One region of the Janthinobacterium sp. 75 genome, then DNA from elsewhere that is predicted to be linked to it. Evidence: predicted binding sites of a transcription regulator. Region 1 holds the regulator's gene; the other holds the start of a gene.
The links. Region 1 encodes sigma-54, which starts transcription at its own class of promoters, with help from an activator protein. Its sites were predicted from a motif close to TGGCANGNAANCTGCTTT; they were not measured.
Positions count from the first base shown of each region.

Region 2: C8C89_RS14110 (urease accessory protein UreD) is a predicted target of sigma-54. The motif match lies at 7,316-7,333, and genes of this name have one in related genera.

Region 1 covers NZ_SORD01000001.1:465,501-480,556, reverse strand. The annotation lists gene C8C89_RS02260 (type II asparaginase) at 1-495, shown strand, start outside; gene C8C89_RS02255 (MOSC N-terminal beta barrel domain-containing protein) at 624-1,475, shown strand; gene C8C89_RS02250 (DUF484 family protein) at 1,510-2,670, shown strand; gene C8C89_RS02245 (monovalent cation:proton antiporter family protein) at 2,685-4,664, opposite strand; gene C8C89_RS02240 (KpsF/GutQ family sugar-phosphate isomerase) at 4,773-5,783, shown strand; gene C8C89_RS02235 (HAD hydrolase family protein) at 5,783-6,316, shown strand; gene lptC (LPS export ABC transporter periplasmic protein LptC) at 6,362-6,973, shown strand; gene lptA (lipopolysaccharide transport periplasmic protein LptA) at 6,999-7,592, shown strand; gene lptB (LPS export ABC transporter ATP-binding protein) at 7,592-8,347, shown strand; gene C8C89_RS02215 (RNA polymerase factor sigma-54) at 8,352-9,830, shown strand; gene raiA (ribosome-associated translation inhibitor RaiA) at 9,900-10,259, shown strand; gene C8C89_RS02205 (enoyl-CoA hydratase/isomerase family protein) at 10,396-11,481, shown strand; gene rapZ (RNase adapter RapZ) at 11,602-12,465, opposite strand; gene hprK (HPr(Ser) kinase/phosphatase) at 12,781-13,716, opposite strand; gene C8C89_RS02190 (PTS sugar transporter subunit IIA) at 13,753-14,235, opposite strand; gene queF (NADPH-dependent 7-cyano-7-deazaguanine reductase QueF) at 14,569-15,056, opposite strand, start outside.
Region 2 covers NZ_SORD01000001.1:3,087,035-3,101,940, forward strand. The annotation lists gene C8C89_RS14095 (PAS domain-containing hybrid sensor histidine kinase/response regulator) at 1-2,692, shown strand, start outside; gene C8C89_RS14100 (ATP-binding protein) at 2,689-4,854, shown strand; gene C8C89_RS14105 (GGDEF domain-containing response regulator) at 5,029-7,233, shown strand; gene C8C89_RS14110 (urease accessory protein UreD) at 7,364-8,230, shown strand; gene C8C89_RS14115 (urease subunit gamma) at 8,256-8,558, shown strand; gene C8C89_RS14120 (urease subunit beta) at 8,652-8,981, shown strand; gene ureC (urease subunit alpha) at 8,983-10,683, shown strand; gene ureE (urease accessory protein UreE) at 10,696-11,220, shown strand; gene C8C89_RS14135 (urease accessory protein UreF) at 11,220-11,900, shown strand; gene ureG (urease accessory protein UreG) at 11,924-12,562, shown strand; gene C8C89_RS14145 (HupE/UreJ family protein) at 12,574-13,119, shown strand; gene C8C89_RS14150 (1-acyl-sn-glycerol-3-phosphate acyltransferase) at 13,116-13,727, opposite strand; gene C8C89_RS14155 (hypothetical protein) at 13,978-14,199, shown strand; gene C8C89_RS14160 (alkene reductase) at 14,249-14,906, opposite strand, start outside.

The DNA of each region.
Region 1 (15,056 bases):
ACGAACACCTCGACGACCGACACCTTCAAGTCGCCGGAACTGGGCATGCTCGGCTACATCCAGGGCAGCAAGGCCTTTTTCTACCGCCAGTCGACGCGCAAGCACACGCTGGAATCGGAATTTGACATCAGCAAGCTCGATGCCCTGCCGCAAGTGGACATTGTCTACGGCTACGCCAACATGAACCGTGTCGGCATGGACGCCTTCATTGCCGCCGGCGCCAAGGGCATCATCCATGCGGGCGTGGGCGATGGCAGCGTGGCCGCGCAAATGAAGCCGGCCCTGGTAGAGGCGCGCCAGAAGGGCGTGCTGATCGTGCGTTCGAGCCGTGTCGGCCAGGGCATCGTGGCACGCAATGGCGAAGCCAATGACGATGAACTCGACAGTGTCGTGTCGGATACCCTGAACCCACAAAAAGCCCGCATCCTGCTGATGCTGGCCTTGACCAAAACGAATAGCACGCAAGAAATCCAGCGCATTTTCTACACGTATTGATCCTTGTCGCGCCAGGCCAGCCTCATTGGCTGAGCCTGGCCGATTTACGCTTGCCCGCTTTGCTGCCATACTTCGTTTCTGAATAACTTTCTGGAAGAAGCAGCAACACTGTTCCTTGTCCCCTGTCCATGGCTATCCTGTCCGACATCATCCTGTATCCCATCAAATCGTGCGCCGGCATCCACTTGCAGGAGGCCGTGCTCACGCATTCCGGGCTGATGAGCGAGCACGTCTTCGACCGCGAATGGATGGTGGTGGATCCGCAGGGTCGCTTCCTGACCCAGCGCGAACATCCGCGCATGGCACTGATCGTGCCGTCCATCAAGGCCACCACGCTGGAATTGCGCGCGCCGGGCATGCTGTGCCTGGAAATCGAGCTGGGCTTGCCGCACCCGGAACTGGCTCCCATGCTGGAAGTGCAGGTGTGGGACGATACCGTGCGCGCCTACGATTGCGATGACGTCACGGCTACCTGGTTTTCCAACGCCATCGGCGTGCCGTGCCGCCTGGCGCGCTTTCACCCGGACGTGGTACGCGCCACCAGCACCGCCTGGACGGACGGCGTGGCCGCCTCGACCATGTTTGCCGATGGCTATCCGGTACTGATCGCGGGCAGTGCCTCGCTCGCCGATGTGAACGACAAGCTGCGCGCCGCCGGCCGCGAGGCGCTGCCGATGAATCGTTTCCGTCCCAACCTGGTCATCGGCGATATCGGCGCCTTCGAGGAAGACTACGCCGCGTTCCTGCAATTTGGCGCCACTGTGCTCAAGCCTGTCAAACCATGCTCGCGCTGTCCGATTCCGTCGGTGGACCAGGCCACGGGCGTGCCCGGACCGGACCCGCTCGACGTCATGCATGGCTATCGCGCCAAGCCCGAGCTCGATGGCGCCATCTGCTTTGGCATGAACGCCATCGTCACCGGCGGCGGCGACGAGCGTATCGTGGTAGGGCAGGACATCGGTTTCGAACTGGCATTTTAAGCATGGCGCCCGTACAGAAGGGTTTAAGGTTTCTATGAATCAAGCAATACCGCCGGACCCGCGCATTGCCAGCCTCGAAGCCGAAAACCAGGCCTTGCGCGCGCGCATGGCTTTCCTGCTGGAGCAGGTCGAGCGCAACCACGACATCATGTGTCGCCACCAGGCGTTTGACCTGGAAATCGTCAGCGCGTCCACGTTTCCCGAATTGATTGGCACCATCTTTCGCACCTTGCCCGTGATTTCCGACCTCGACGGCGTCACCCTGAGCCTGCTCGACGAGGATGACGATATCGTGCTGGTGATGGAAAAGCTGGGCGTCGATTTCAGCGCCTTTCCGCAGTTGCTGTTCGTGCATGCCGTGGCGGAGCTGGGTTTTGCTGCACCAAAGCCCTTGGCCGAGGGAGAAGCGCCCTTGCCGGCGTCGCCGCTGCTGGGACAGTTCGATGCACGCGTGCATGGCCCGCGCTTTCCGCAGATCGACGCTCCCCTGCGCAGCGTGGCGCTGGTGCCCTTGCTGCGCAACAAGCGCCTGATCGGCAGCCTGAACCTGGCCAGCGTCGACGTGACGCGCTTTACGCCCTCGCTGGGCACGGATTTCATCAAGCACATGGCCTCCATCATCGCTATTTGCCTGGAAAACGTGATCAGCAATGAAATGCTGAAATACATCGGCTTGACCGATTCCCTGACGGGCGTCTACAACCGCCGCTATATCGACCGCCGGCTGCTGGAAGAAATCGCCCGCGCGCGGCGCCAGAATTATTGTATTTCATGCATGTATATCGACATCGACCATTTCAAGCTGGTCAATGATACCTATGGCCACCAGGGCGGCGATGAAGTGCTGCGCGAAGTGGCCACGCGCATCCGCACGGAGTTGCGCCGCTCCGATGCGCTGGGACGCTTCGGCGGCGAGGAATTCGTCGTCCTGCTGATTGACGCCGACCTCGACAGCGCGACGTTTGTTGCCGAACGCATCCGCGCCAGCATCGCCGGCACCATGTTTGACTTGCCGGGCAGCGCGCAAGCGTGGGTCAGCGTATCGATCGGCGTGGCCAGCCTTGAGGCGGGTGCGGCCCTGTTGCCGATCGAAACGGTGGCGCAGCAACTGGTGGCGCACGCCGACCAGGCCCTGTACCAGGCCAAGGCGGGTGGACGCAACATGGTCGTCAACTGGCAGCCAGAGGTCGGCTGACCAGGATCGCCTGATTATTTCAGTAGCAATGTTTCGGCTTTGGCCACGGCGTCGGCTGTGCCGCGCAGCACCACCACGTCGCCGCTGGCCAGTTGCGTTTCGGGCGTGACATCGAGACGGTCGCGGCCGCGGCGGATGGCCGTCACAAATGCACCGCAGCCGGCTATGTCGATCATGCTTAAAGGCAAGCCCACGCACTGCGCGCCCTCGTTGACGGTGACCGTATGCAGGCGTTCCAGTTCGGCATCGTCGCCCGCGTCGCTGGAACCGTGGAAATAGCCGCGCAAGGAGGCGTAGCGCTCCTCGCGTGCCGCCTGCACCCGGTGCACCACGCGGCGCAGGGGCACGCCCATCATGATCAGCGCGTGCGAAGCGAGCATCAGGCTGCCTTCCATCAATTCCGGCACCACTTCGGCCGCGCCCGCGCTTTTCAGCTGGTCGAGGTCGGTGTCGTCGTGGCTGCGCACGATGACGGGCAACGTTGGCGCCATTTCTTTGAGTAAATGCAACAACTTCAGTGCCGAGGGGGTGTTGGCGTAGGTAATCACGACGGTGCTGGCCCGGTAGATGCCGGCCGCCACCAGGCTTTCGCGCCGGCCCGCGTCGCCATACGAGACGTTGGCACCGGCCAGTTGCGCTTCCTGCACCCGTTCCGGGTCCAGGTCCAGCGCGTGGTATTCGATTTTTTCCTCTGCCAGCAGGGTGGCCAGGCTTTGCCCGCTGCGCCCGAAGCCGGCGATCAGCACGTGTTTCTGCGACGCCATGGTGCGCGTGGCGATCTTCGTGAGGGCCAGCGATTGCATCATCCAGTCGTTGGCGGCCAGTTTCATGACGATGGCATCGGACTTGGCGATGAGGAAGGGCGCCACCAGCATCGACAGCACCATCGAGGCCAGCACCACCTGCACGACGAACGGGTCCATCAACTTGATGCCGCCAGCCAGGTTCAGCAGCACGAAGCCGAACTCGCCCGCCTGCGCCAGTCCCAACCCCGTGCGCAGGGCCACGCCGTTGCTGGAACCAAACAGCCGGGCCAGGCCCGCGATCAGGGCGAATTTCAGCAGCACGGGGCCGCACAGCAGCAGCAAGACCAGCCACCAGTTGTCGAGCACCACGCGGATATTGAGCAGCATGCCGACGGTGATGAAGAACAGGCCCAGCAGCACGTCGCGGAAGGGTTTGATATCTTCTTCCACCTGATGCTTGAATTCCGTTTCGGAAATGAGCATGCCGGCAACAAACGCCCCCAGGGCCAGCGACAACCCGGCCCGTTCCGTGATCCAGGCCGCGCCCAGCGTGATCAGCAGCAGGTTGAGCATGAACAACTCCTGCGAGCGGCGCTTGGCGACGATAGTCAGCCAGCCCCGCACCAGCTTCTGGCCGATGAACAGGAGCAAAATGAGGACAAGCAGGGCCTTGCCGCCGGCCCAGGCCAGGGTTTCGGCCAGATTGTCGGAATCGCGGGTGAGGGCGGGGATCAGGATCAGCAGGGGCACCACGGCCAGGTCCTGGAACAGCAGGATGCCGATGATCTTGCGGCCGTGTTCGCTTTCCAGCTCCAGCCGTTCCGTGAGCATTTTGGAGACGATGGCCGTTGACGACATGGCCAGCGCGCCGCCCAGGGCGAAGGCGGCTTGCCAGCTCAGGTGGATGTAGGCGGACAGGTAGCGTCCGACGAACCAGCCGAAGACGACGGTGGCGATGATGGTGGTGACCACCTGCGCCATGCCAAGGCCAAAGACGATGCGCCGCATGGCGAGAAATTTGGGAAGCGAGAATTCGAGTCCGATGGAAAACATCAGGAAGACGACGCCGAATTCGGCCAGGGTGTGGCTGGCCTCGTTTTCCGCCGCCAGCCCCAGCGCGTGGGGGCCGATGACGATGCCGACAGCCAGGTAGCCCAGCATTGGCGGCAAATGCAACATTCTGAAAGCGACCACGCCCAGCACGGCGCTGCCGAGTAACATCAGGGTCAGTTCAAGCGAGGAAAACATGGGTTGCCCGGTGCGGTCAATGGAAATCGTTGTTTGTTGTGACTGGCAAGTTTTTTGCTTTCCTAATTCGTTTATACTTTGGGCATGAGTGTAACCCATGAAAAAACAATGCTGAAAGCTTTTGATCGAATTGACATGCAAGCGACGACCGAGCGCGCCGTCGCGCTGGCCCGCACCACCTTGCAGATCGAGTCCGACGCCATCGTTGCGCTGCAGGCGCGCCTGGCCACGGACGACAGCGTGGGCCGCGCCGTGGCGATGTTGCTGCAATGCAAGGGGCGTGTCGTCGTCTCCGGCATCGGCAAGTCCGGCCATATCGCACGCAAGATTGCCGCCACGCTCGCTTCCACCGGTACGCCGGCCCTGTTCGTGCATCCGGCCGAAGCGGCCCATGGCGACTTGGGCATGGTCACTTCGGAAGATGCTTTTATTGCCATATCGTACTCCGGAGAATCGTCGGAATTGATGGCCATCATGCCCGTCGTCAAGCGCATGGGCGGCGTGCTCATTTCCATGACGGGTAAACCGAACTCCAGCCTGGCTCAGCTGGCCGACGTGCACCTGGATATTTCTGTTGAGAAAGAAGCCTGTCCGCTGAACCTGGCGCCGACGGCCAGCACCACTGTGACCCTGGCCCTGGGCGATGCGATCGCCGTGGCCTTGCTGGACTTGCGCGGCTTCAAGGAAGAAGATTTTGCCCGCTCGCACCCGGGCGGCGCCCTGGGCCGTCGCCTGCTCACGCATGTGCATGACGTCATGCGCAGCGGTGAACGGGTGCCCAAGGTGGCCGTGGACGCTTCCTTGCTCCAGGCGCTGGAAGAAATGACGAAGAAGGGCATGGGCATGACGGCCGTCGTCGATGCGGATGACCGCCCCGTGGGCGTGTTCACCGATGGCGACTTGCGCCGCATGTTCGAGCGCGTGCAGGATTTCACGCAAGTGGCGATCCGCGACGTCATGCATGCGCAGCCGCGCAGCATCGCGCCCGAACGCCTGGCAGTGGACGCCGTGGCCGTGATGGAGCAGTTCCGCATCAACCAGATGCTGGTCGTCGATGCCGACGGCAAACTGGTGGGCGCCCTGCATATCCATGATCTGACGCAAGCGAAGGTGATCTGATGGACAGCGTTGCGGACAACCTGGCGCGGGCGGCCAAGGTCAAACTGATGATTTTTGACGTCGATGGCGTGCTCACCGACGGCAGCCTGCATTTCGGCCCGGATGGCGAGATGATGAAAACGTTTAATGTGTATGATGGCCTGGGCATCAAGCTGCTGCAGGAATCGGGCGTGCAGACGGCCATCATCAGTGCGCGCCGCTCGGCCATCACGGCGCGCCGCGCGCAAGACCTGGGCATTACCCATGTGCACCAGGGCGGTCATGACAAGCTGACACCGTTTCGCGAATTGCTGGCGCTGACGGGCTTGACGGAAGAACAATGCGGCTATATCGGCGACGATGTCATCGATGCGCCCATCCTGCGCCGCGTTGGCTTTGCCGTCAGCGTGCCAGGCGGGCGTCCGGAAGCGCTGGGCCTGGCGCACCATGTGACGCAAGCCGGCGGCGGCCGCGGCGCGGTGCGCGAGATCTGTGAATTCGTGCTGCGCGCCCAGAACAACTATGCGCGCGTCATGGCGCCGTTCCTGGAATGAGGCGTACCGCCTCGCCGCCAGTGATATTTGAAAGAGTGAAATCCTATGCGTAAGCCAGGAGGCGCCCATCGCTGGCGCATGATTTTTACCGTGCTGGGGGCAGTCGTCTTTGCGCTGGGCAGCTTTTGGCTGCTGGAAGTGATGAACAAGAATGGCCTGGACATCACGGCCAGCAAGCATCAGGATGAGCCAGACTATTTCATCACCAATTTCAGCCTGGTGCGCATGGACTTGACGGGTAAGCCCAGCTATATCGTGTCGGGCACCAAGCTCACCCATTATCCGCTGGACGATTCATCCGATATCGACCAGCCTTTCGTGCGCAAACTGTCGCCAGGCATGCCGCCGATGAACATGAATGCGGAACTGGCGCATATCGACCAGGACAATACCCGGCTGCAACTGCACCGCAATGTCGTGATCGACCGCGTGGCCAGTCCGAAGTCACAGAACCTGACGGTCAAGACGGAAGCGCTGACGGTGTTCCCGGATGAGGAAAGAATGGAAACGAACGTGCCTGTCGATATCCTGACGGGCGCCTCGCGCATCAATGGCGTGGGCATGAAGGCCAATAACGCCACCGGCGTGGTGGAAGTGCAGAATGCGCTGCGCATGGTCCTCCCGCCGAAACCGCGCCCGGCCGCGGCGGCAAAATGACAGAATGAAACAAGGAAACCATACTATGAAGAACATCTTGCTATTGACTCTATTCTCGACCATTTGCTCGCTGGGCATCGTGGGCGCGGCACATGCCGAGAAAGCCGATTCCGAGAAGGAGGCCATCATCACGGCTCGTAGCGGCCACGTCGATGACGTCAAGCAGGTGCGTACCTTGACGGGCGATGTGGTGCTGGTGAAAGGGACTCTGACCATGAAGGCGGGCCGGGCCCTGATCACGGAAGACCCGCAAGGCTACCAGTTCATCACTTTCTGGGCCGATCCTGGCAAGCTGGCCACCTTCCGCCAGAAGCGCGATGGCGCAGGCGACCTGTGGGTGGAGGGCGAGGCGGAGCGCGTGGAATACAACAACAAGACGGAAGTGGTGAAACTGTTTTCCAAGGCCAAGCTGACGCGCCTGGAAGGCACGAAGCCGACCGACGTGGCCAACGGCGCCTTCATCTCGTATGACAGCCGCAAGGAGGAATTTGCGATGGAAAATTCCGATAGCGGCACCAGCACCCCCGATGGCGGCAGCGTGCGCATGGTGATCCAGCCGAAGCCCAAGGCACCGGCGGCGGAGAAAGCGCCGGCCACGCCTGCGTCAGGAAATAAATAATGGACAATACTCGTTGCGGCAGCACCCTGATCGTTCGCGGGCTGCAAAAAACCTATGGCAAGCGGCAAGTCGTGCATGATGTCTCGCTGCAAGTCGAATGCGGAGAAGTGGTCGGGCTATTGGGGCCGAACGGCGCCGGCAAGACCACCTCGTTCTATATGATCGTCGGCCTGGTGCCGTCGGACGGCGGCAGCATCGATATCAGCGGCGTGGATATTTCCCGCCTGCCGATCCACCGCCGCGCGCAGATGGGCCTGTCGTATCTGCCGCAGGAAGCGTCCGTGTTCCGCAAGCTGACGGTGGAAGACAATATCCGTGCCGTGCTGGAAATCCAGACCGTCGAAGGCCGTCCCTTGAAGAAGGCCGAGATCGAGGAGCGCCTGGATAAATTGCTGGCCGACTTGCAGATTGAAAAATTGCGCGAGAATCAGGCGCTGTCCCTGTCTGGCGGCGAGCGCCGCCGCGTGGAAATCGCCCGCGCGCTGGCCACCGACCCCCGTTTCGTCCTGCTCGACGAGCCGTTCGCCGGTGTCGACCCCATCGCCGTGATCGAGATCCAGCGTATCGTGCGCTTCTTGAAGGAGCGCAATATCGGCGTCCTGATCACCGATCATAATGTGCGCGAGACGCTGGGTATCTGCGACCGTGCCTACATCATCAACCAGGGCTCGGTGCTGGCGTCGGGACGCCCCGACGACATCATCGCGAACGAGTCGGTACGCCGGGTCTATCTGGGCGAACACTTCCGTATGTGAGCCAATGAAACAATCATTGCAGCTGCGCACTTCGCAGCACCTGGCACTGACGCCGCAGTTGCAGCAATCGATACGCCTGTTGCAATTGTCTACACTGGAATTGCACCAGGAGCTGGAGCAGTTGCTGACGGACAATCCCTTGCTCGAACGCCTCGACGATCCGCTCGACCGTTCGTTGCGCCTGCTGTCCGACGGCGCATTGAGTTCCACGGCCGCGCCGGCCGAAGCACCGCCCCAGCCGCCAGGCCAGGAGGCACCCGCCGCGCCGGCCGAAGCGGAAACCTTTGATGGCGAGGCTGGCGACAGCCCTGCCGCAGCGGAGGGCGGCGACAGCGACTGGAGCGAGGCGAGCAGGGGCAAGGCGCCCGACGACGAAGATTCCCGTCCGCAACTTGAAGCCCACCACTGCACCTTGCGCGAACACCTGATGGAGCAGATGCGCGTAACGGTGCTCGAATTGCGCGACCGCGCGCTCGTCGAGCTGATCATCGACGCGCTCGACGACAATGGCTACCTGGAAGAGTCGCTCGACGACATCCTGGCGCGTTTGCCGGAAGAGCTGGAAATCGACGCTGACGAGATGCGTACGGCCTTGTCCCTGTTGCAAAGTTTCGATCCGCCCGGCGTGGGCGCGCGCAACGCGTCCGAATGCCTGGCGCTGCAAATCAAGCGCTTGCCGCACATCGCCATGGTGACGCGGCGCATGGCCCTCGTCATTGTGGAAAAACACCTGGCCTGGTTTGCCCAGCGCGATTTTAACAAGCTGAAAAAAGCCCTCGATTGCGATGATGAAGACTTGCGCGAAGCGCAGACGGTGATTCGCCAGTGCAACCCGCATCCGGGTGCCGTGTTCGCCTCGGACGTGTCCGATTACGTGGTGCCCGACGTCGTCGTCAAGCGCGCGCGCAATGGCTGGCAAGTCACTCTGAACAACGACGTCATGCCTCGCCTGCGCGTTAACGCCATGTACGCCAACTTGCTCAAGCAGGGCAAGGGCGAGGGTGCCATGGGCGCACAGTTGCAGGAAGCCAAGTGGCTGATCAAGAATATGCGCCAGCGCTTCGACACCATCCTGCGTGTAGCGCAAGCGATAGTAGAAAGACAAAAGAACTTTTTCTCGCATGGGGCCGTTGCCATGCGCCCCCTTGTGCTCCGTGAAATAGCTGATACACTGGGTTTACACGAGAGTACTATCTCGCGCGTAACAACTCAAAAGTACATGCTGACCCCGCACGGCATGTTCGAGTTGAAATATTTCTTTGGTAGCCACGTCGCCACCGAAGCGGGGGGCGAAGCGTCATCGACGGCGATACGGGCATTGATCGTGCAACTGACAGGAGCAGAAGACCCTAAAAATCCTTTATCCGACAGTAAGATTGCGGACATGCTGGGGGAACAAGGCATGGTGATTGCGCGACGTACTGTTGCCAAATACCGGGAAGCGTTGAAAATTCCGCCAGTGAGCCTGCGTAAGTGTTTGTAAGTTTTTTTCGGTTCCTCTGCGGGCCGGATACGATGGACCGCACGAACCCGATCATCTTTAGGAGTGTGTATGAATCTCACCATCAGCGGACATCATCTCGAAGTCACACCAGCCATCCGTGAATACGTACAAACGAAGCTGGAACGCGTGAAACGGCATTTCGATCAAGTCATCGATATCGCCGTGATTCTGACCGTGGATAACCTCAAAGAGAAAGAAAAACGTCAAAAGGCCGAAGTCAATTTGCGTCTGAGTGGCAAAACTGTCTATGTGGAAAGTCTGGCGCACGACCTGTATGCCGCCATCGATATCCTGATCGACAAGCTGGACAGGCAAGTGATGAAGTACAAAACCAAAGTGCAAGGGCACGGTAAAGAGGCGATCAAGCATCTGCCAGACAACTCGGAAGAAGAATTCGCCGCCGCCTAAGCGGCCTGCGACTTTCAACCGGTTGTGATCAACTAAGGGCGCACATTGCGCCCTTTTTTGCGCCCGTAGCTGTTGAGCGCTATGTTCCCCTCACAGGCGCTAGAATGTGCCCGTTCTCACTTCTTTTCACTTTGCCATGAGCGACTTCGTCCAGACCTCCATCCGCAACCGCACGGGCCACATCGTGCTCGACCGCCCCAAAGCCCTGAATTCCCTCTCACTGGAGATGGTGCGCGCCCTGAGTACCGTTTTGCTGGCCTGGCGCGACGATCCGCAGGTGGACGCCGTGGTGATCCGTTCCAGCAGTGAGAAAGCCCTGTGCGCCGGTGGCGACATCCGTTTCTTTTACGATGCGGGCCTGGCCACACCGCAGGGCGGCAGTGCGTTGCTGGAAGATTTCTTTACGGAAGAATATGCTTTAAATCATGTAATCCACTTCTATCCGAAACCGTATATCGCCGTGATGGATGGCGTGGTGATGGGCGGCGGCATGGGCGTGGCGCAGGCCGGGCCTGGCAACCGCCTGCGCATCGTGACGGGCCGCACGCGCATGGCCATGCCGGAAGTCAATATCGGCCTGTTTCCCGACGTGGGCGGCAGTTATTTCCTGTCTCGCCTGGCCGGTCAGCTGGGCTTGTACCTGGGCTTGACGGGCTTGACGATCAACGCGGCCGATGCCTTGTACACGGGCCTGGCCGATGTGTACCTGCCCGAGGCGCAGATGGGGGCGCTGCTGGCCCTGTTCGAATCGACGCCAGGCCAGGGCTTGCCGGTCGCCATCAAGGCCCTGGCAGCGCCGTTCCAGGCCCAGGCGGGCGTTTCTGCGCTGACCATGGCGCGCGCGGCGCTGGACCGCCATTTCGGCGCTGGCTCCGTCGCTGCCATCATGGCTTCGCTGGCGCAGGATGACAGCGCGTTTGCCAGCAAGGCGCTGGCGGCCATGCGCCAGCGTTCGCCGCTGATGATGTCGGTGACCCTGGAATTGTTGCAGCGGGGCGCCCAACTGGGCGTAGCCGATTGCCTGCGCATGGAGCGCACCGTGGTGCGCCACAATTTCGAGCATGGCGAAGTGCTGGAAGGCGTGCGCGCGCTGGTGGTCGACAAGGACAATGCTCCGCGTTGGAACCCTGCCAGCCTGGACGAGGTTGATGCGGCCATGGTGGCGCGCTTCTTTGCCCCCGTCTGGCCGGCGCAAGCGCATCCGCTGCGCCATCTGGATTAACAACGCCAAATAACACCGTAGCGAGCGGAAGGGAGGGGTGGTTGAGAAGCGGAACTGTGCTTTACGCACATGAGCATCGCAGACCACCTATACCGAAGCGCAGTAGATTTTAATGGCGTTCTAGCTACGTTCGCGGTGGCGTAGCACGACCCGTTCATTGGGGCCGAAATACTGCGCCAGCCGTTCTGCCATGTACACCGAGCGGTGCTGGCCGCCCGTGCAGCCCAGCGCCACCGTCAGGTAGCTGCGGTTGTCGGACTTGAATGATGGCAACCATTTCTCGATGAAGGCGCGGATGTCGGCCAGCAGTTCCAGCGCGCTGGGCTGCGCGTCGAGGAAGGCGATCACGGGTGCGTCGCGTCCGTCGAGCGGGCGCAGCGCCAAGTCGTAATAGGGATTGGGCAAGGCCCGCACGTCGAAGACGAAATCGGCGTCCAGCGGCACGCCCAGTTTAAAGGCGAAGGATTCAAAGAACAGGATCAGGGGCGCGCGTTCGGAGGCGACAATATCCTTGACCCAGGCGCGCAGCTTGTTGGCGCTCAGTTCCGAGGTATCGATTACATGACCCAGCTGTTCGATGGCCGACAGGCGTTCCCGTTCTTCCGAGATGCACTCGATCAGGGTACGGCGGCTGGCCGGATTCTGGTTCGGGCGCAATTCATGCGACAGGGGATGGCTGCGCCGCGTTTCCGAGAAGCGCGCCACCAGCGAATGCGTGGTGGCCGTGAGGAACATTACCTTGACATCGTGCCCCTGGTCGCGCAGCAGCGCCACATTGTGCGGCAGGCTGGTCAGCGACTCGGCACTGCGCGCATCGACGGCGACGGCCAGTTGCGGTGTACCTTCGTCGAGCAGCGTTTGCACCAGGCTGGGCAGGAGCGCCGGTGGCAGGTTGTCAACACAATAGTAACCGGTATCTTCCAGCACATTGAGCGCGACGGATTTACCGGAGCCGGATATTCCGGTGATAAGGACGATATGCATAGGCCGATCATACAATAAAGATCGGCACTGCGCTCCAAGGCAATGCTCTTTACAAATTATTGCAATTTTGATTGTGGTGTTGGTGAAGCAAATGCTGGAGCACAGATAGTAGGTCGGCTTAGCGCAAAGCGCGTAAGCCGACGCTGCGGCATAGGCCAACATTGTTGTCGGATTACGCGGGGCCTTGCCCCGCTAATCCGACCTACGTTGTTAATCTCCACTCATGGCGAGTCGTTGGTGAGCAGGGAATTCACGCAGCGTTGCTGCGTGCCTGCGTAACGGTTCGCCCTTGCAAGGGCGAACTCCTTGGCAACATTAATCGCCACTCATGGCGAGTCGTTGCCGTTCCATGAACTCTTGCAAGGTATCGATGCCGCGCAGCTGCAAGATGGTATTGCGCACGGCCGCTTCCAGCAGTACGGCGATGTTGCGGCCGGCAGCGACGGGGATGACGACCTTGCGCACGGGTAAGCCGAGCACGTCTTCCGTGGGGAACAGGAAGGGCAGGCGCTCGACTTCTTCTTCCAGCGCGTTGCGGCGCACCAGGTGCACGATCAGTTTCAAGCGCATCTTGCGGCGCACGGCTGTTTCGCCAAAGATGGCCTTGATGTCAAGCAAGCCCAGGCCCCGCACTTCCAGCAGATTTTGCAGCAGAGGCGGACAGCGGCCTTCGATCATGTTGGGCGCGATGCGCGAAAATTCCACGGCGTCGTCGGCCACCAGGCCGTGGCTGCGCGAAATCAGTTCCAGCCCCAGTTCGCTCTTGCCCAGGCCCGAATCGCCCGTGATCAGCACGCCGACGCCCAGCACGTCCATGAACACGCCGTGCATGATGATGCGCTGCGCCAGCTTTTTCGACAGGTAGACGCGCAGGAAGTCGATCACTTGCGCTGCCGGCAGCGGGGTGGAGAACAGGGGAATGTTTTGCTCGTCGCAGATGGCGAGGATGTCGGGCGGCGTTTCCAGCCCTTGTGCGATGATGAGCGCGGGCGGGCCGCCGGCGATCAGTTCACCGATCACATGGGTGCGCGTATTGACCTTCAGGCGCTGATAGTAATTGATTTCCTGGTGACCAAAGACCTGGATGCGGCCCGGATGGATCAGGTTCAAGTGGCCCACCTGGTCGGCGGCCGACGAGACGTCGCCCGAGATCAGGCGTTCGCCGCCGGGGAAGCCGGCGAACCAGCCCAGTTGCAGACTTTCACGATTATCGTCGTACAGGCGTTGTATCGTCAGCGGCGTTTGCAACATGGCAGTCTTCTTCAGGAGTGGAGGAATACCTGAAGTTTAACCTGCCGCTTGCAGACTGGGTTGCCAATTGACGATGCGCGAATGCACGGATTTCGGTTCCGGATCCGTGGCCAGCGCCGTGCGGAACGCGTCGTCGGAAAACATTTCGGCGATTTCCGACAGGATTTCCAGATGTTGCTGGGTGACATGATCCGGAATCAGCAGGAAAAACAGCAGATTGACGGGCTTGCCATCGGGCGACTCGAAGGGAATCGGCTCGGCCAGGCGCACGAAGGCGCCCAGCGGCGCTTTCAGGGTCTTGCTGCCCTTGACCCTGCCATGTGGCACAGCCACGCCATGGCCCAGGCCAGTCGAGCCCAGGCGTTCGCGGGCAAACAGATTGTCCGAAACGGTAGAGCGGGCGATGCCGTAATTGTTTTCGAAGATCAGGCCGGCTTGCTCGAAAGCGCGCTTTTTACTGGAGACTTCCAGGTCCAGCAGGACGTTTTCGAGAGATAATATTTTGCTAAGATTAGTCATGACACTCAATGAAATGGTGCAATGCGCAGAGGGCTTGCGAGCCGAATTATAGGCCTGTTTCCGCGGCCTGTAACGCCAATTCTCAACAGTATACGCCCGCTGCGGGCGCAGTGGGCGCTACAGCTCATGTCGCCATCATTTTAGCAAAAAACCAACGCTGGGGTGTATCGGCTATTTCTTGATTAAAAACACGTAGCGCGCCGGTTTTTCCGCCGCCGAATGCCGATTTTCCGATTTTTCAGCGTCTTTGACATGCACTGGGGCACTACCGCAACGTTGTTTTAAAACACAGCCAATATTCCTGCTGGCATGATTTCTAGGTGTTGCGCGGTGTTACTGGCGCGCATTGCGCAGATTGCCCGGCATCGCGCCCGTGCTGTAGTTGCTGCGCCACGGATTGATATCGAGGCCCCCGCGGCGCGTATAGCGCGCATACACGGACAGTTTTTGCGGCTTGCACTGGCGCAAGATATCGACAAAGATGCGTTCCACGCATTGCTCGTGAAATTCATTGTGTTCGCGGAAGCCAATCAGATAGCGCAGCAGACTTTCCTGGTCGATCTGTGGCCCTGCATACTCGATCTGCACGCTGCCCCAGTCGGGCTGGCCCGTCACCAGGCAATTCGATTTCAACAGGTGCGAGACGAGTTTTTCTTCCACCGGTGCTGCGTCCAGCGCTGCCTTCAAGAGTTGCGGCGAAGGCGAGTACTGCGTGATTTCCAGGTCCAGGCGGTCCAGCAGCACGCCATCGAATTCACCCATTTTCAGCTTGCCGAAATCTTCCTGCAAGGTCAGTTCCACTTGCACAGGCGCGCCAAAAC
Region 2 (14,906 bases), 2.6 Mb from region 1:
CATGCAGCAGCCAGCGCTCGATTTTTTGCTGTCGGACCTGGCGCCGCTGGCGCGCGACGTGCCCGTGCTGGCGATTAACACCTCAGGCATGGCCTTGCCTGCCGGCAGCCCGGCTGCCATCTGGCAGCAAAAGGCGAATGTCGATTTTCCCGGCACACTGGCGCAAGCCATGGCGCTGTTCCCTGACACCAAGACCATCGTCATGGCCGTCGGCACCAGCGAGGCCGACCAGGTCTTGAAGCGCAACATGCAGCAGGCGGCGCTGGCGTGGCAGGGCAAGGTGGCCATGCGCTACCTCGACAACCTGACCCTGGAGCAGATGCGCGCGGCCGTGGCGCGGCTGCCCTCCGATGCCGTGCTGGTGGCGGGCAATGTCAACCGCGACGTGGACGGCGCCATCGCCACGCCCGTGCAGTTTTCCGTGCAACTGGCGCGGCTGGCGAATGTGCCCACCTTTGGCATGTACAACGCGACGGTCGGCAAGGGCATCCTGGGTGGCTCCATCCTGCACATCGAACAGGCCGCGCAGCAGGTGGCGCAAATGTCGCTCGCAGTGCTGGCGGGCAAGGCGCCCGCCGCACCGGGCGCCTTGCTGCAGCCCGCTCGCCCGGTGCCCATGTACGACTGGAAACAGCTGCAGCGCTGGGATGCCGACATCAGCCGCCTGCCGCCGCACACGCTGTTCCTTAACCGGCCGCCGCAACTGTGGCATGAACACCGCGTTGCCGTGCTGCTGGTGGGCGGCGTCTTTATCGTGATGGTCGGCTTGCTGAGTGCCTTGCTGCTGCAGCGGCGGCGCCTGCGGCGCGCCGAGAGCGATGCGCGCGAGAGCGAGCAGCGCTTTCGCATCCTGGTCGAGCATGCGCCGGAAGCCATCCTGGTGTACGACCTGGACCTGGATCGCTTCGTCGACGCCAACAGCAGCGCGCAGTGCATGCTGGGCCTGTCGCGCGAAGCGCTGCTGGCGCGCGGGCCGTTCGACCTGTATACCGGCAAGCAGCCCGATGGCCTTCCGCTGGGACTGATGATGGAAGAGCATCTGCGCCGCGCCATGCTGGGCGAGCCTGTCCTGGTGGAGCGCAATGTGCGGCGTGCCGACGGCAGCACTTTTCCCTGCGAGGTGCGGCTGGTCAAATTGCCCATGGAAGGGCGGCGCCTGGTGCGCAGCGGCATCGTCGACATTTCCGAGCGCAAGCACAGCGAGCAGGAATTGCTCGGCTACCGCGACCACCTGGAAGAACTGGTGCAGCAGCGCACGGCCGCCCTGTCTGTGGCCGTCACCGAGGCCGAATCGGCGAATCGCGCGAAAAGCGTTTTCCTGGCCAACATGAGCCACGAATTGCGCACGCCATTGAATTCCGTGATCGGTTTTTCGCAGATGATGGCCGATTCGAGCAGCATGTTCGAGGAAGAAAAGCATAACCTGGCCATCATCAACCGCGCCGGCCACCACTTGTTGACCTTGATCAACGATATCCTGGAATTGTCGAAAATCGAAGCGGGCCGCATGCAGCTGCAAACGGGACCCGTGGACTTGAATGGTTTGCTCGACGAGGTGCTCGAGATGGTGCGCATGCGCTCGAGCGACCAGGGCATCGCGCTGCAGATCGAACGTTCCGGCGTGCCGCCGCTGGTGCGCCTCGATGGCGCCAAGCTGCGCCAGGTGCTGCTCAATTTGTTGTCGAACGCGCTCAAATTCATCGAGCAGGGCAGTGTGATCTTGTCGCTGGCGTGCCAGGCGGCAGAAGATGGGCAGACGGCGCTGTCGTTTGCCGTGCGCGATACGGGCAGCGGCATCGCGGAAGCGGATCTGGAACGTATCTTTGAACCGTTTGTGCAGGCCGACAGCGCCGTGGCGCAGGCCGGCACGGGACTGGGGCTGACCATTTCGCGCGAATTCGTGCGCCTGATGGGCGGCGAGTTGCGCGTCGATTCCACGCTGGGAGCGGGTTCCGTATTCCGTTTCGACTTGCGCGCACCGGTGCTGCAGCAACCGGCCATCGCGGCGCTGGCGCCGGGCCGCGTGGCGCGCCTGCCGCCGGGCCAGCGCGGGCGCATGGTGCTGCTGGTCGATGATGACGACAACTGCCGCAAGCTGCTGGCCGGCTTGCTGGCACCACTGGGCTTCCAGTTGCAGCAAGCGGCGGGCGGCGCGCAGGCGCAAGCCATGCTGGCGGCGCAGCGCTACGACATGGTGTTGAGCGACTGGCGCATGCCAGGCATGGATGGCCTGGCGCTGACGCGCTGGCTGCGCGCGCAGCCGGTGCTGGTGCAGCCGCGCCTGGTGATCATGACCGCCTCCGCCTTCGAAGAAGAAAAGCAGGAGGCGCTGGCGGCCGGCGCCGACGGTTTCCTGCGCAAGCCGATCGAACAGGAACACCTGTTCGCCATGCTGGAGCAGCAACTGGGCGTGCGCTTCCAGCGCACCACCGCCGCGTCGCCGCGCGTGCCCGCGCCGGCCTTTGACCTGTCGCAGGCGCTGGGCCAGCTGGGTGCAGCCGAACGGCAGGCGCTGCTCGAATCCGTGCAGGCGCTCGATTTGCGGCGCAGCGCCATTGTGCTGGCCAGCGTGGCAACTGGCCTGCCGCAGCTATCCGCGCATATCGCCGCCATGCTGGAACAACACCAGTACCAGCCACTGTGCGCCTTGCTGGCGCAGATGGCCAGCGAACCGCAGGGCGAAGACGCATGACTTTTTACGCACCCAAGGGCGCCCGCCTGGGCGGCGTGTCCATCGTGCTGGCCGTCAGCGTAACGTTGACCTTTGTCGTCACCGTGCTGCTGCTGGTGTTTGCCGTGCTGTTTTACCAATCCGAGCGCGAACAGCGCTGGCAGCAGCTGCAGCAAAGCCTGGCCGTCAGCGCGGACCAGCTGGCCGTGGCCATCGAACTGCCCTTGTGGAACCTGGATGAAAAGCAGATGCAGGCCATCATGCGCAGCATGTTGGGCAAGCGCGAACTGGTGGCCAGCTCCCTGACGCCGGGCATCGGCAAGGAAGCGCTGGTCCTGCGCCGCAATGCGGACGGCGCCATCGACAGCCTCGCCGCGCTGCCCGCCGAACCGGGCTGGCTGGTGCAGCGGCGCTCCGTGACGATGGGTGGACAAGTCATCGGCAGCGTCGCCGTGTATGCGACGCCGGCCTTGCTGCACGCGCAGCTGCGGCAGCGCGCGCTGGGCATCGGCGCCATGATCGTGGCGCTCGACGTGATCCTGGTGGCCAGCATCTGGCTGCTCATGTGGTGCCTGATGCTCAAGCCCCTGAAGGCGATTGGCCAGTATGCGGCCGGCGTCAAGGCGGGGCAGGGCGAAGCCTTCGGCACGCCGCCGAAAGCGTGGTTCCTGGGCGAGCTGCGCACCCTGTACCGTTCCATCCGCGACATGGTGGCGCTGCTCGACAGCCGTTACCGCGCCCTGCAACGCAGCGAGGAGCGCGTGCAGATGGCGACGGGCGCGGCCAGCATCGGCATATGGGACTGGAACGTCAGCAGCGACGCATTGCAGTGGGATGAACAGATGTACGCGCAATTCAAGGCCGATGCGTCCGGCAACATGTCGCCGGCGGCGATCTGGCGCGCGGCGCTGGTGCCGGACGATGTGCCGGCCGCCAAGGAGGCCTTGCGCGCCGTACTGGGCACAGGCCATGCGTTCACGCACGAGTATCGGATCCTGTGGCCCGATGGCGCCATCCGCTACATCAAGGCCGATGCCGTGATCTTCCGCGACGGGCGGGGCCGCCCCATGCGCCTGGTGGGTTCCAACTACGACATCACCGCGCACCGCGAGGCCGAACTGGAACTGCTGCGCCACCGCCATCACCTGGAAGAACTGGTGGTCGAGCGCACGAGCGCCCTGTCGGTGGCCGTCAGCCAGGCGCAGGCGGCGAACCGCGCCAAGAGCACCTTCCTGGCGAACATGAGCCATGAACTGCGCACGCCCTTGAATTCCGTGATCGGCTTTTCGCGCCTGATGGCCGCCTCGCCCAACATGCAGGACGATGAAAAGCGCAACCTGGCCATCATCCACCGCTCCGGCAATCATTTATTGACATTGATCAATGAAATCCTCGAACTGTCGAAGGGCGAGGCGGGGCGCTTGCAGGCGCAGGCGACCGTGGTGGCGCTGGCGCCGCTGTTGCAGGAAGTGATGGACATGCTGGGCATGCCCGCCGAGCAGCAGGGCTTGGTCCTGCAACTCGATTGCGCGGACCTGCCGGCTGCGGTACTGCTTGATGCGACGCGCTTGCGCCAGGTGCTGCTGAACCTGATGTCGAACGCCGTCAAGTTCGCCGGCAGCGGCAAGGTTACCTTGCGCGTGCGCGGCGAGCGGCGCGACGATGCCACGTGGCGCCTGTCTTTCGCAGTCAGCGACACGGGCATCGGCATCGCCCCGGAAGACCAGCAGCGCATCTTCGAACCCTTCGTGCAGGCCGATAGCGCGGGACCGAAGGATGGCACGGGCCTGGGCCTGGCCATCTCGCGCGAATTCGTGCAGTTAATGAAGGGCGAACTGACGGTGGAGTCCTCGCCGGGGATGGGCGCCACCTTCCGTTTCAGTATTCCAGCGCAGGCGGCGCAGGTACGGATGCTGCCATCCGTGCCGCCGGCCCCGCCAGCGCAGGCGGCAGTACTGCCGGCACTGCAGGCGCAAGACTTGCGTCTGCTGGCCTGGGAAGAGCGCGCCGCCTTGCTGGTGGCGCTGCGCGAATTGAACCTGGCCAGGGTGGCACAGCTGCTGGCGGCCCTGCCTGCGTCGGCGGCGCCGTTGCTGGCGCCGCTGCAGGCCATGCTCGACCAGCACCAGTACCGTCAGTTGTGTGTCTTGCTGGATAGCGAGGGCGCGCTGGCACATGCCTGAAAGTGTGGGCTGACAACATCGGATTCGATGAAAAGACGGACTAAGTGCCGCCGATGGATGGTGCTAAATTGCAATAAAGATTATGATGATAGTACGTAGTTCACCGCAAAGAAATGTCTTGTCCAGCGTGGCAACTGACCGCCGCGCCTCATCCAAAGCTGAGAGAACTGCTACATGCACCGCGATTTTTCCGAAGTGAATGCTAAGGGCGAAGTACTGATCGTTGAAGATACGCCGGCTTCGCTGAAGCTGTTGAGCGATTTGCTGGGCGGCGCCGGCTATGCGGTGCGCCAGGCGCCGAACGGTGAGCTGGCCCTGTGGACGGCTCAGGCGCGCCCGCCTGAGCTGATCCTGCTCGACGTGCGCATGCCGGGTCTCGACGGCTTTGAAGTCTGCCGCCGCCTGAAGGAGATTCCGTCCCTGCGCCAGGTGCCAGTGATCTTCCTGTCGGCCCAGTACGATACGGACGACAAGGTGCGCGGCTTTGCGCTGGGTGCCGTCGATTTCATCGCCAAGCCCTTCCAGGCCGAGGAAATCCTGGCCCGCACCGATGCGCATGTGCGCCTGGCGCGGGCGCAGCTGCAGCTGGCGCAGGAGCGTGCCAACCTGGAACGGCGCGTGGCCGAACGCACGGCCGAACTGGAACAGGTGGCCAGCACCCTGGCGCGCGAAGTGCAGATCCGCCGCGCCAACGAGGAATTGCTGCGCCTCTCGGGCCAGGTCTTCGAAGCCACTCAGGACGCCATCCTGATCACGGATCCGGCCGGCATCATCGTCACGGCCAATCCCGCCTTTACCCGCATCACTGGCTACGCGGCGCAGGATGTGGTGGGCACGGACATCATGCGCCTGCACGCCGAATATACGGGCGAAGCGGTGCTGCTGGCCATGCGCCAGGGCTTGCGCAGCAGCGGCTGCTGGTCGGGCGAGGTGCAGACGCGGCGCAAGAGCGGCGACACCTATCCCTGTTTGCTCAGCGTGTCCACCGTGCATGGCCCGGACGGCGGCGTTGTCAACTACGTGGGCGTCTTCCTCGATATCAGCGAGCGCAAGGCCGAGCAGCATCTGATCGACTTCCTCTCCTACCACGACGCGCTGACTGGCTTGCCGAACCGCGTGCTGCTGCGCGAGCGCTTCGAACAGGCGCGCGCCAACGCCCTGCGCGACAGCCAGCAAGTGGTGCTGATGTGCCTGGACCTGGACCGCTTCAAGAACATCAACGATTCGCACGGCCAGGCCGTGGGCGACAAGGCGCTGCAAGTGGTGGCGCGTTTTCTGTCCGGCTGCGTGCGCGAGGGCGACACCGTGGTGCGCCAGGGCGGCGACGAATTCCAGATCCTGCTGCAGGACGATGCCCTGCTGGGCCGCACGCTGGCGCTGGCGCAGACCATCCTGGCCGGCTTGCGCGAAGAGCTCAGTGTCGGTGGCGAGCGCCTGGCGCTGACCACCAGCATCGGCATCGCCATGTGCCCGGCCGACGGCGACAGCCTCGACGACGTGCTGCGCCACGCCGACACGGCCCTGGTGCGCGCCAAGGAAATGGGGCGCGATCATTACGCTTTCTTCACGGAGCGCATGGGCAGCGATATCCGCGCCCGCCTGGCCATGCAGCAGCAGCTGCGCGGCGCCATCGGCCGCGAGGAATTCGAAGTGCACTATCAGCCGCAAATGTGTTTGCGCACGGGCGCCATGCTGGGCGCGGAGGCTCTGCTGCGCTGGAATAACCCGGTGCTGGGCAAGGTGCCGCCCGGTCTGTTCATCGCGCTGGCCGAGGAATACGGCTTGATCACCGCCATCGGCGAATGGGTGCTCGAAACCGTCTGCGCGCAGATCCGTGCCTGGCACGACGCGGGCCTGGGCAGCATCAAGGTGGCCGTCAACCTGTCTGGTAAACAGTTCGCGCAGGACCGTACGGTGCCTTTCGTCGAAGCGGCATTGCGCAAATACGGCATCGCGCCCGCCTGCCTGGGCATCGAGATCACGGAAAGCACGGTGATGGGCGACCCGGACAAGGCGGTGGCCGCCCTGACGCGCCTGAAGGATATCGGCGTGGGCATTTCGCTCGATGACTTCGGCACCGGCTATTCCAGCCTGGGTTACCTGAAGCGCTTTCCCATCGACGTGCTGAAGATCGACAAATCCTTCGTCGACGACGTCACCACCAGCAGCAGCGACGCGGCCATCGCGCGTTCCGTCATCTCGCTGGCGCACAACCTGGACATGCGCGTCATCGCCGAAGGCGTGGAAACGCGCGAACAGGTGGACTTCCTGACGGAACACGGCTGCGACGAAATGCAGGGTTATTATTTCAGCCGTCCCCTGGCTGCTGCACCATTCACGGCCTTGCTGCGCGAACGGCGCGCGCTGGCCGTGGCGTAGACGCCGCGGTGCGGCCGATGCACCATGCGGGTGCGTCTGCCGCAGCGTGGTGCGCAATTCTCACGGTTCCATCCCTTGATGCTGGCACATATCCTGCTTAGGTAATCGCTTATTTACGCGATTGCCCCGCATGCCAGACAGTACTCACCCAGCCATGCCCTCACAGGCCAGCGCACATGACGCCTGGCAGGCGCACTTGCGCCTGGGATTTGCCTGGCACGATGGCGTCAGCCGTCTGGTCGAGCGCACGCACAGCGGCCCCCTGCGCGTGCAAAAGCCTTTGTATCCGGAAGGCGATGCCGTCTGCCACGCCATCATCATCCATCCGCCCGGCGGCGTGGTGGGCGGCGACCAGCTGGCTGTCGACGTCACGGTGGGCGAAGGCGCGCACGCGTTTCTCACGTCGCCGGGGGCGGCCAAGTGGTACCGCGCGAATGGCCACGTCTCGGGCCAGCACATCGTGCTGCGCGCCGGTAGCGGCGCTTCCATCGAGTGGCTGCCGCAGGAAAGCATTTTCTTCGACCAGGCGTGCGTGCGCCTGCGTCACGAGGTGGAACTGGCGGCGGACGCCAGCTATATCGGCTGCGACATCGTCTGCCTGGGCCGCAGCGCCTCTGGCGAAATTTTTAATGAAGGCAGCATCGCCCAGCAGGTGCAGATCCGCCGCGGCGGCAAGCTGCTGTGGTGGGAGCAGGGCGTGCTGGCCGCCGGCGGCGCGCTGATGGCCAGCCCACTGGGACTGGGGGGGCACACGGTGTGCGCCACCCTGATCGCCGTCGGCACACCCGTTTCTGCCGCCGTGCTGGCTGCCTTGCGCGAGATCAAGGTGCCTGCCGGCGCCGCGTTTGGCGCCACGCAGATGAAATCGCTGGTGGTGGTGCGCCTGCTGTGCGGCGACAGCGAGGCGGCGCGCACGATCATGCTGGCCGCCTGGCAGCTGCTACGCCCCGCCATGTTGGGACGCGACGCCGTCGTGCCCCGCATCTGGAACACTTAATCAGGAAAGAAGCGCAAGGAAAACCATGGACCTGACTCCCCGCGAAAAAGACAAGCTGCTCATTTTTACGGCCGCGCTGCTGGCCGAACGGCGCCTGGCGCGCGGCTTGAAGCTCAATTACCCGGAAGCGGTGGCCCTGATCAGCGCCGCCATCATGGAAGGTGCGCGCGATGGAAAATCGGTGGCGCAGCTGATGTCGGACGGTACGAAAATACTCTCACGCGCGGACGTCATGGATGGCATCGCCGAGATGATCCCCGATATCCAGGTGGAAGCGACCTTTCCCGATGGCAGCAAGCTTGTAACCGTGCACCACCCGATACCGTAGTTTTTTGATTGGCCAGGGCGCCACCCGCGTCATGGCTGTTTTTGCGCTGGCGACCCGCCGGCAAGCGTAACGCGATCTTTGAAGGAGTCCCTCATGACCCCAGGCGAATACAAATTGGAAGAAGGCGAAATCAGCCTCAATGTGGGCCGCGCCACGGCCACCGTGGTGGTGGCCAACCGGGGCGACAGGCCGATACAGGTCGGTTCGCACTTTCACTTTTTTGAAGTCAACCCGGCGCTGGCCTTCGAGCGCTGGCGCGCCTACGGCATGCGCCTGAACATCACGGCCGGCACGGCCGTGCGCTTCGAACCTGGCCAGCAGCGCACGGTGGAACTGGTGGCGCTGGCGGGGGAGCGCAAGGTCTACGGCTTCAATGGTGAAGTCATGGGCGAACTGCAAGACACTCCACCAGGAAAGGATTGAGATGGCCAGCATTCCCCGCAGCGCATACGCCGAAATGTTCGGCCCCACCACGGGCGACCGCATCCGCCTGGCCGACACGGAACTGTTCATCGAGATCGAGCATGACTATGCGATCTACGGCGAAGAAGTGAAATTCGGTGGCGGCAAGGTGATACGCGACGGCATGGGCCAGTCGCAGCGCTGCGCGGCCGAGGTGATGGATACCGTCATCACGAATGCCGTCATCCTCGACCACTGGGGCATCGTGAAAGCCGATATCGGCTTGAAGAATGGGCTGATCTTCGGCATCGGCAAGGCGGGCAACCCGGACATCCAGCCTGGCGTAACCTTGCCCATCGGCGGCGCGACCGAGATTATCGCCGGTGAAGGCATGATCGTTACGGCCGGCGGCGTCGATACGCACATCCATTTCATTTGCCCGCAGCAGATCGAGGAAGCCCTGATGAGCGGCGTGACGACCATGCTGGGCGGCGGCACGGGGCCGGCCGTGGGCACGGCCGCCACCACCTGCACGCCGGGACCATGGCACTTGCACGCCATGCTGGCCGCCGCCGACGCCTTCCCGATGAATCTTGGCTTCATGGGGAAAGGCAACGTCAGCTTGCCGCTGCCACTGGAAGAGCAGGTGCGCGCGGGCGCCATCGGCCTGAAACTGCACGAGGACTGGGGCAGCACGCCGGCCGCCATCGACAATTGCCTGTCCGTCGCGGACCGCATGGATATTCAGGTTGCGCTGCACAGCGATACCCTCAACGAGGGCGGGTTTCTGGAGCACACCCTTGCCGCCTTCAAGGACCGCACCATCCACACCTTTCACACGGAAGGGGCGGGCGGCGGCCATGCGCCAGACATCATCGCCGCCGTGGGACAGTCCAACGTGCTGCCCTCGTCGACCAACCCGACGCGCCCGTTTACCGTCAACACGCTCGACGAGCACCTGGACATGCTGATGGTGTGCCATCACCTGGACCCGGCGATTGCCGAAGACGTGGCGTTTGCCGAGTCGCGCATCCGCCGCGAAACCATCGCCGCGGAAGATATCCTGCACGACATCGGCGCCATCTCGATGATGTCGTCCGACTCGCAAGCCATGGGCCGGGTCGGCGAGGTGATCATGCGCACCTGGCAGACGGCGCACAAGATGAAGGTGCAGCGGGGGCCGCTGGCGCCCGACACGGCGCGCAGCGACAACTTCCGCGCCAAGCGCTATATCGCCAAGTACACGATCAACCCGGCCATCACGCATGGGATTTCCCACGTGGTCGGGTCCATCGAGGCGGGCAAGATCGCCGACATCGTGCTGTGGAAGCCCGCCTTCTTCGGCGTCAAGCCATCGATGATTTTAAAGGGCGGCATGATCGCCGCTGCGCAGATGGGCGACCCGAATGCGTCGATTCCCACGCCGCAGCCCGTGCATTACCGCATGATGTTCGGCGCCTTCGGCGGCGGTCTGAAAAAGTCTTTCACCTTTGTCTCGCAGGCGGCCTACGACCTCGATATCGGGCATCAGCTGAAACTGAATAAATCCGTCATCGCCGTGAAGAACATGCGCGGCTTGCGCAAGCACGACATGATACATAACAGCGCCACGCCGCACATGGAAGTGGACCCGGAAACCTATGCCGTGCGCGCCGACGGCCAGCTGCTGGTGTGCGAGGCGGCCGCCGTGCTGCCCATGGCGCAGCGCTATTTTCTATTTTAAGCAGGAGACATCATGCTCACTTTGCATACCAAGCTGGCGGCTGACGATAGTCGCGCCGCCGTTGCCCAACTTGTGTTGCCCTACGACCAGCGCGAAAAATGCCGGCTGCGCGCCGTGCTGTCGAATGGCGACGAGGTAGCCGTGTTCACCGTGCGCGGCACGGTGCTGCGCGACGGCGAGCGCATGACGGGACCGGAAGGGCTCGTAGTGCAGATCGTCGCCGCGCGCGAACCGACCTACCTGGTGCGCTGCCTTGACGCCCACACCCTGCTGTGCTGCGCTTTCCACCTGGGTAACCGCCACACGCAGGCGCAGGTGGGTGACGGCTTTTTGCGCATCCGCAAGGACGTGGTGCTGAAGGAGATGCTGGAAGGCTTGCAGGCGAGTGTGACGGAGGAAAGCGCGCCATTCGAGCCGGAAGCGGGCGCGTATGGCGGCGGCCATGGCCACCACGACGGCCATGGCCAGCACTTGCTGGCGCCCGTGCCGCTGCGCCAGAAGATTCACCGCCCCAGCGACACACCGGGCACCGCATGATGCAGGCATCGGCCCTGCTGCATTTGCTGCAGTTCGCCAGCCCGGCCTTGCCGATTGGCGCCTACAGCTATTCGCAGGGGCTGGAAGCGGCCCTGGAATGCGGCTTGGTGGTGGATGCGGCCACGGCGCGCGACTGGATCGCGCAGCATCTGACGCTGGTGGTGGCGCGCTGGGAAGCGCCCCTGTGCTGGCGTTTGATACAGGCCTTCGAAGCGCAGGATTTGTATGGCGTGCAGCGCTGGAGCGAACGCTTCATCGCCTCGCGCGACACGGCGGAATTTCGCGCCGAAACCATTCAGATGGGTTATTCATTGACCAAGCTGCTGGCCGAGCTGGGCGTGGCTGATGGCGTGTTGATCGACATGCTGCAGGGCCAGCCGGAAGTGGCGCTGCCCACGGCCTATGCCTGCGCCGTGGCGGCGCTGGCCATTCCGCGCGAAGAGGCGCTGCTGGCCATGCTGTTCGCCTGGGCGGAAAACCAGGTGCTGGTCTGCGTGAAATCCGTACCGCTGGGGCAGGTAGCGGGCCAGCGTTTGCTGCTGTCGCTGCGGCCGGAGCTGGAAGCGGCGGCCTGCACGGCGCAAACCTTGCAAGACGAAGAGATGGACAACTGGGCGCCCGGCCTGTCGCTGCTGTCGATGCGGCACGAAGTGCAGTACAGCCGTTTGTACCGTTCCTGAACACTACACCGAGAGACTACAACATGACATCGATTACCTCAAATCCCCTGCGCGTAGGCATCGGCGGCCCGGTCGGCTCGGGCAAGACGGCCCTGTGCGAAATGCTGTGCAAGGGCATGCGCGAGCGCTACGACATGGCCGTCATCACGAATGACATCTACACCAAGGAAGACATGGAAATTCTGCTGCGCGCGGACGCCTTGCCGGCCGAGCGCCTGATGGGCGTGGAGACGGGCGGCTGTCCGCACACGGCCATCCGCGAAGATGCATCCATCAACCTGGAAGCGATCGCGCGCATGCAAGCTGATTTTCCGAATCTCGACTTGATCCTGGTCGAATCGGGCGGCGATAACCTGGCCGCCACCTTCAGCCCGGAACTGTCGGACCTGACGATTTACGTGATCGACGTGGCGGGTGGCGAAAAAATCCCGCGCAAGGGAGGTCCCGGCATCACGCGCTCGGATTTGCTCATTATCAACAAGACGGACCTGGCACCGTATGTGGGCGCCAATCTGGACGTGATGGCGCAGGATGCCAAGCGCATGCGCGGCGAGCGCCCCTTTGTGTTTACCAACCTGCGCAGCGGCGACGGTGTGCAGGTCGTCATCGATTTTATCCGCGAGCAAGGTTTGCTCGACCAACCAGGCAAGGAGCTGCAATGAGCGCAAGAGTGATGATAAAAACAGCCGCCGTGGCGGCACTGTGCCTGCTGGCCTTGCCAGTCATGGCGCATCCCGGCCATGGCGAGAGCGCGTGTTTCCTGGCTGGTTTTGCCCATCCGTTCACGGGCATCGACCATTTGCTGGCCATGCTGGGTGTGGGCATATGGGGCGGCCAGCAGCGCCGCAGCCTGGCCCAGCCCGCCACCTTCCTCGGCATGATGCTGCTCGGTGCGCTGGCCGGCATGGCGGGCTTGACGGTGCCCGGGCTGGAAACGGGCGTCGCCGCCACGGTGGCCCTGGTGGGGCTGGCCATCGCGCTGGCGCTGGCCTTGCCGAACTGGCTCGGCATGGGCCTGGTGGGCGTATTTGCGTTGGCGCACGGCAATGCGCATGGCCAGGAATTGCCAGCCGCCTCGGCCGCGTGCGGCTTCATGCTGGCTTCGGCCAGCTTGCTGTGTGCCGGGCGTCTCCTTGGCCAGGTGCTGGCCGAGCGTATGCTGCGCGTGGCCGGCGTGGCCTTGACGGCCGCCGGCGTGGTCTTGATGGGGCTTGCTTAAGCGCCGGGGCGCTTGTCCGACAAGACGATGGGCGCCGCCTTTTCCGGGTGCAAGCCCTGGTGGCCCGCATACACGGCGGCGATGGCCGCCATGTCGGCGTCCTTGTCGCCCGTCAAGTATAAATGGTCGACGACGCCCAGCACCTTGTTCGGATAGTCGATATAGACCAGCAGCAAGGGCACCTTGGCGGCCAGGGCCAGGTGATAAAAGCCGCTTTTCCAGTTCGGTCGGTAGCTGCGCGTCGCTTCCGGCGTGATGGCCAGCCAGTACCAGTCGGCGGCCTGCATGCGCTCGGCCTGGCGGCCGATGGTGCCGCTGGTGGTGCTGCGGTCGACGGGTTCGCCGCCCAGGTAGCGCAGCACCTTGCCCATGGGGCCGCGGAACAAGGAATCCTTGGCCAGCCAGCGGAACGGCAGGGACAGCGCCCATTTGCCGAACAGGCCCACCATGAAATCCCAGTTGGACGTGTGCGGGTAGACGACGGCGATGCCGCGCGGCCCCGGCAAGGGGCGGAAGCGCATGCGCCAGCCAAACAGCTGCAGCACGCGCAGCGCGCAACGCTGGTGCCAGGTCGGCAAGTCGCCCGCTTGTACAAATAAATCGTCCATTGATACCCTTCAGTGACACTATTCTTAATGGGATGGCGCTAGCGGCCATTTTCCTTGAAGCAAAAATTCTGCGCAGGCATTCTATACGGGGCTGGCGGTGGCGACAAGCAGCCGAGGCCGCTATTCATGCGGCATCGGGGTGTTTATTGCTGCTATTTTAACGATGCTTTGCCACAGTGCCGGGCACCAAATGCACACAATGTGGTCAAAACTTGATGCAAGGTAGATCCACGCGACAGGGAGCCATGGCATGAAAAACAGTATCGATGAAGTGGCGGGGGAGCATGTCCGAACGGACAAGGTGATGGCCGGGCTCGTCGAGCGGGGTGTGGCGTTTCATCACGCCCTTGGCCGGACGGTGGCGACAGCCTGCTTGCGTGGGCTCGCGGTGCCGGCCGAGGTGATACGCCGTGTGTTCAGCAGTGTGCACGCGCGCCGCCCGGCCCGGCCGGCAAGGCGCCGATGGCGCTGAGGGACAGACAGCAGCGACGAAGTGCCGCTGCTGTCGTCCGGAGTGTTGTTTAAGCCTGTGCCGCGAGTGCCGGGTAGTCCGTGTAGCCGGCCGCATCGGGTGCGTACAGCGTGTCCGGATTCAGGGGATTCAATGGCGCGTCGCTGTGCAGGCGGATGGGCAGGTCGGGGTTGGCGATGAACCACAGGCCAAAGGCCACGGCATCGGCTTCGCCTTTGGTCAGCAAGGCATCGGCCGCCGCCTTGTCCATTTTCTCGTTGGCAATGTATACGCCGCCAAATTCCTGCTTCAAGTACGGACCCAGGCGGTCTTCACCAAGCGCTTCGCGCGCGCAGATGAAGGCGATGCCGCGCTTGCCCAGCTCGCGTGCCACATAACCGAAGGTGGCGCGCGGGTCGGAATCGCCCATGTCGTGCGCGTCGCGGCGCGGTGCCAGATGCATACCCACCTTGTCGGCACCCCATACCTCGATGCATGCATCCGTCACTTCCAGCATCAGGCGTGCGCGGTTTTCAATCGAGCCGCCGTAGTTGTCGGTGCGCAAGTTGGTGCTGTCCTGCAGGAACTGGTCGAGCAAATAACCGTTCGCGCCGTGGATTTCCACGCCGTCGAAGCCGGCTTTTTTCGCATTCTCGGCGCCCAGGCGGTAAGCCGCCACGATGCCGGGAATTTCTTCCGTATTTAGCGCGCGCGGCGTGACGAATTCC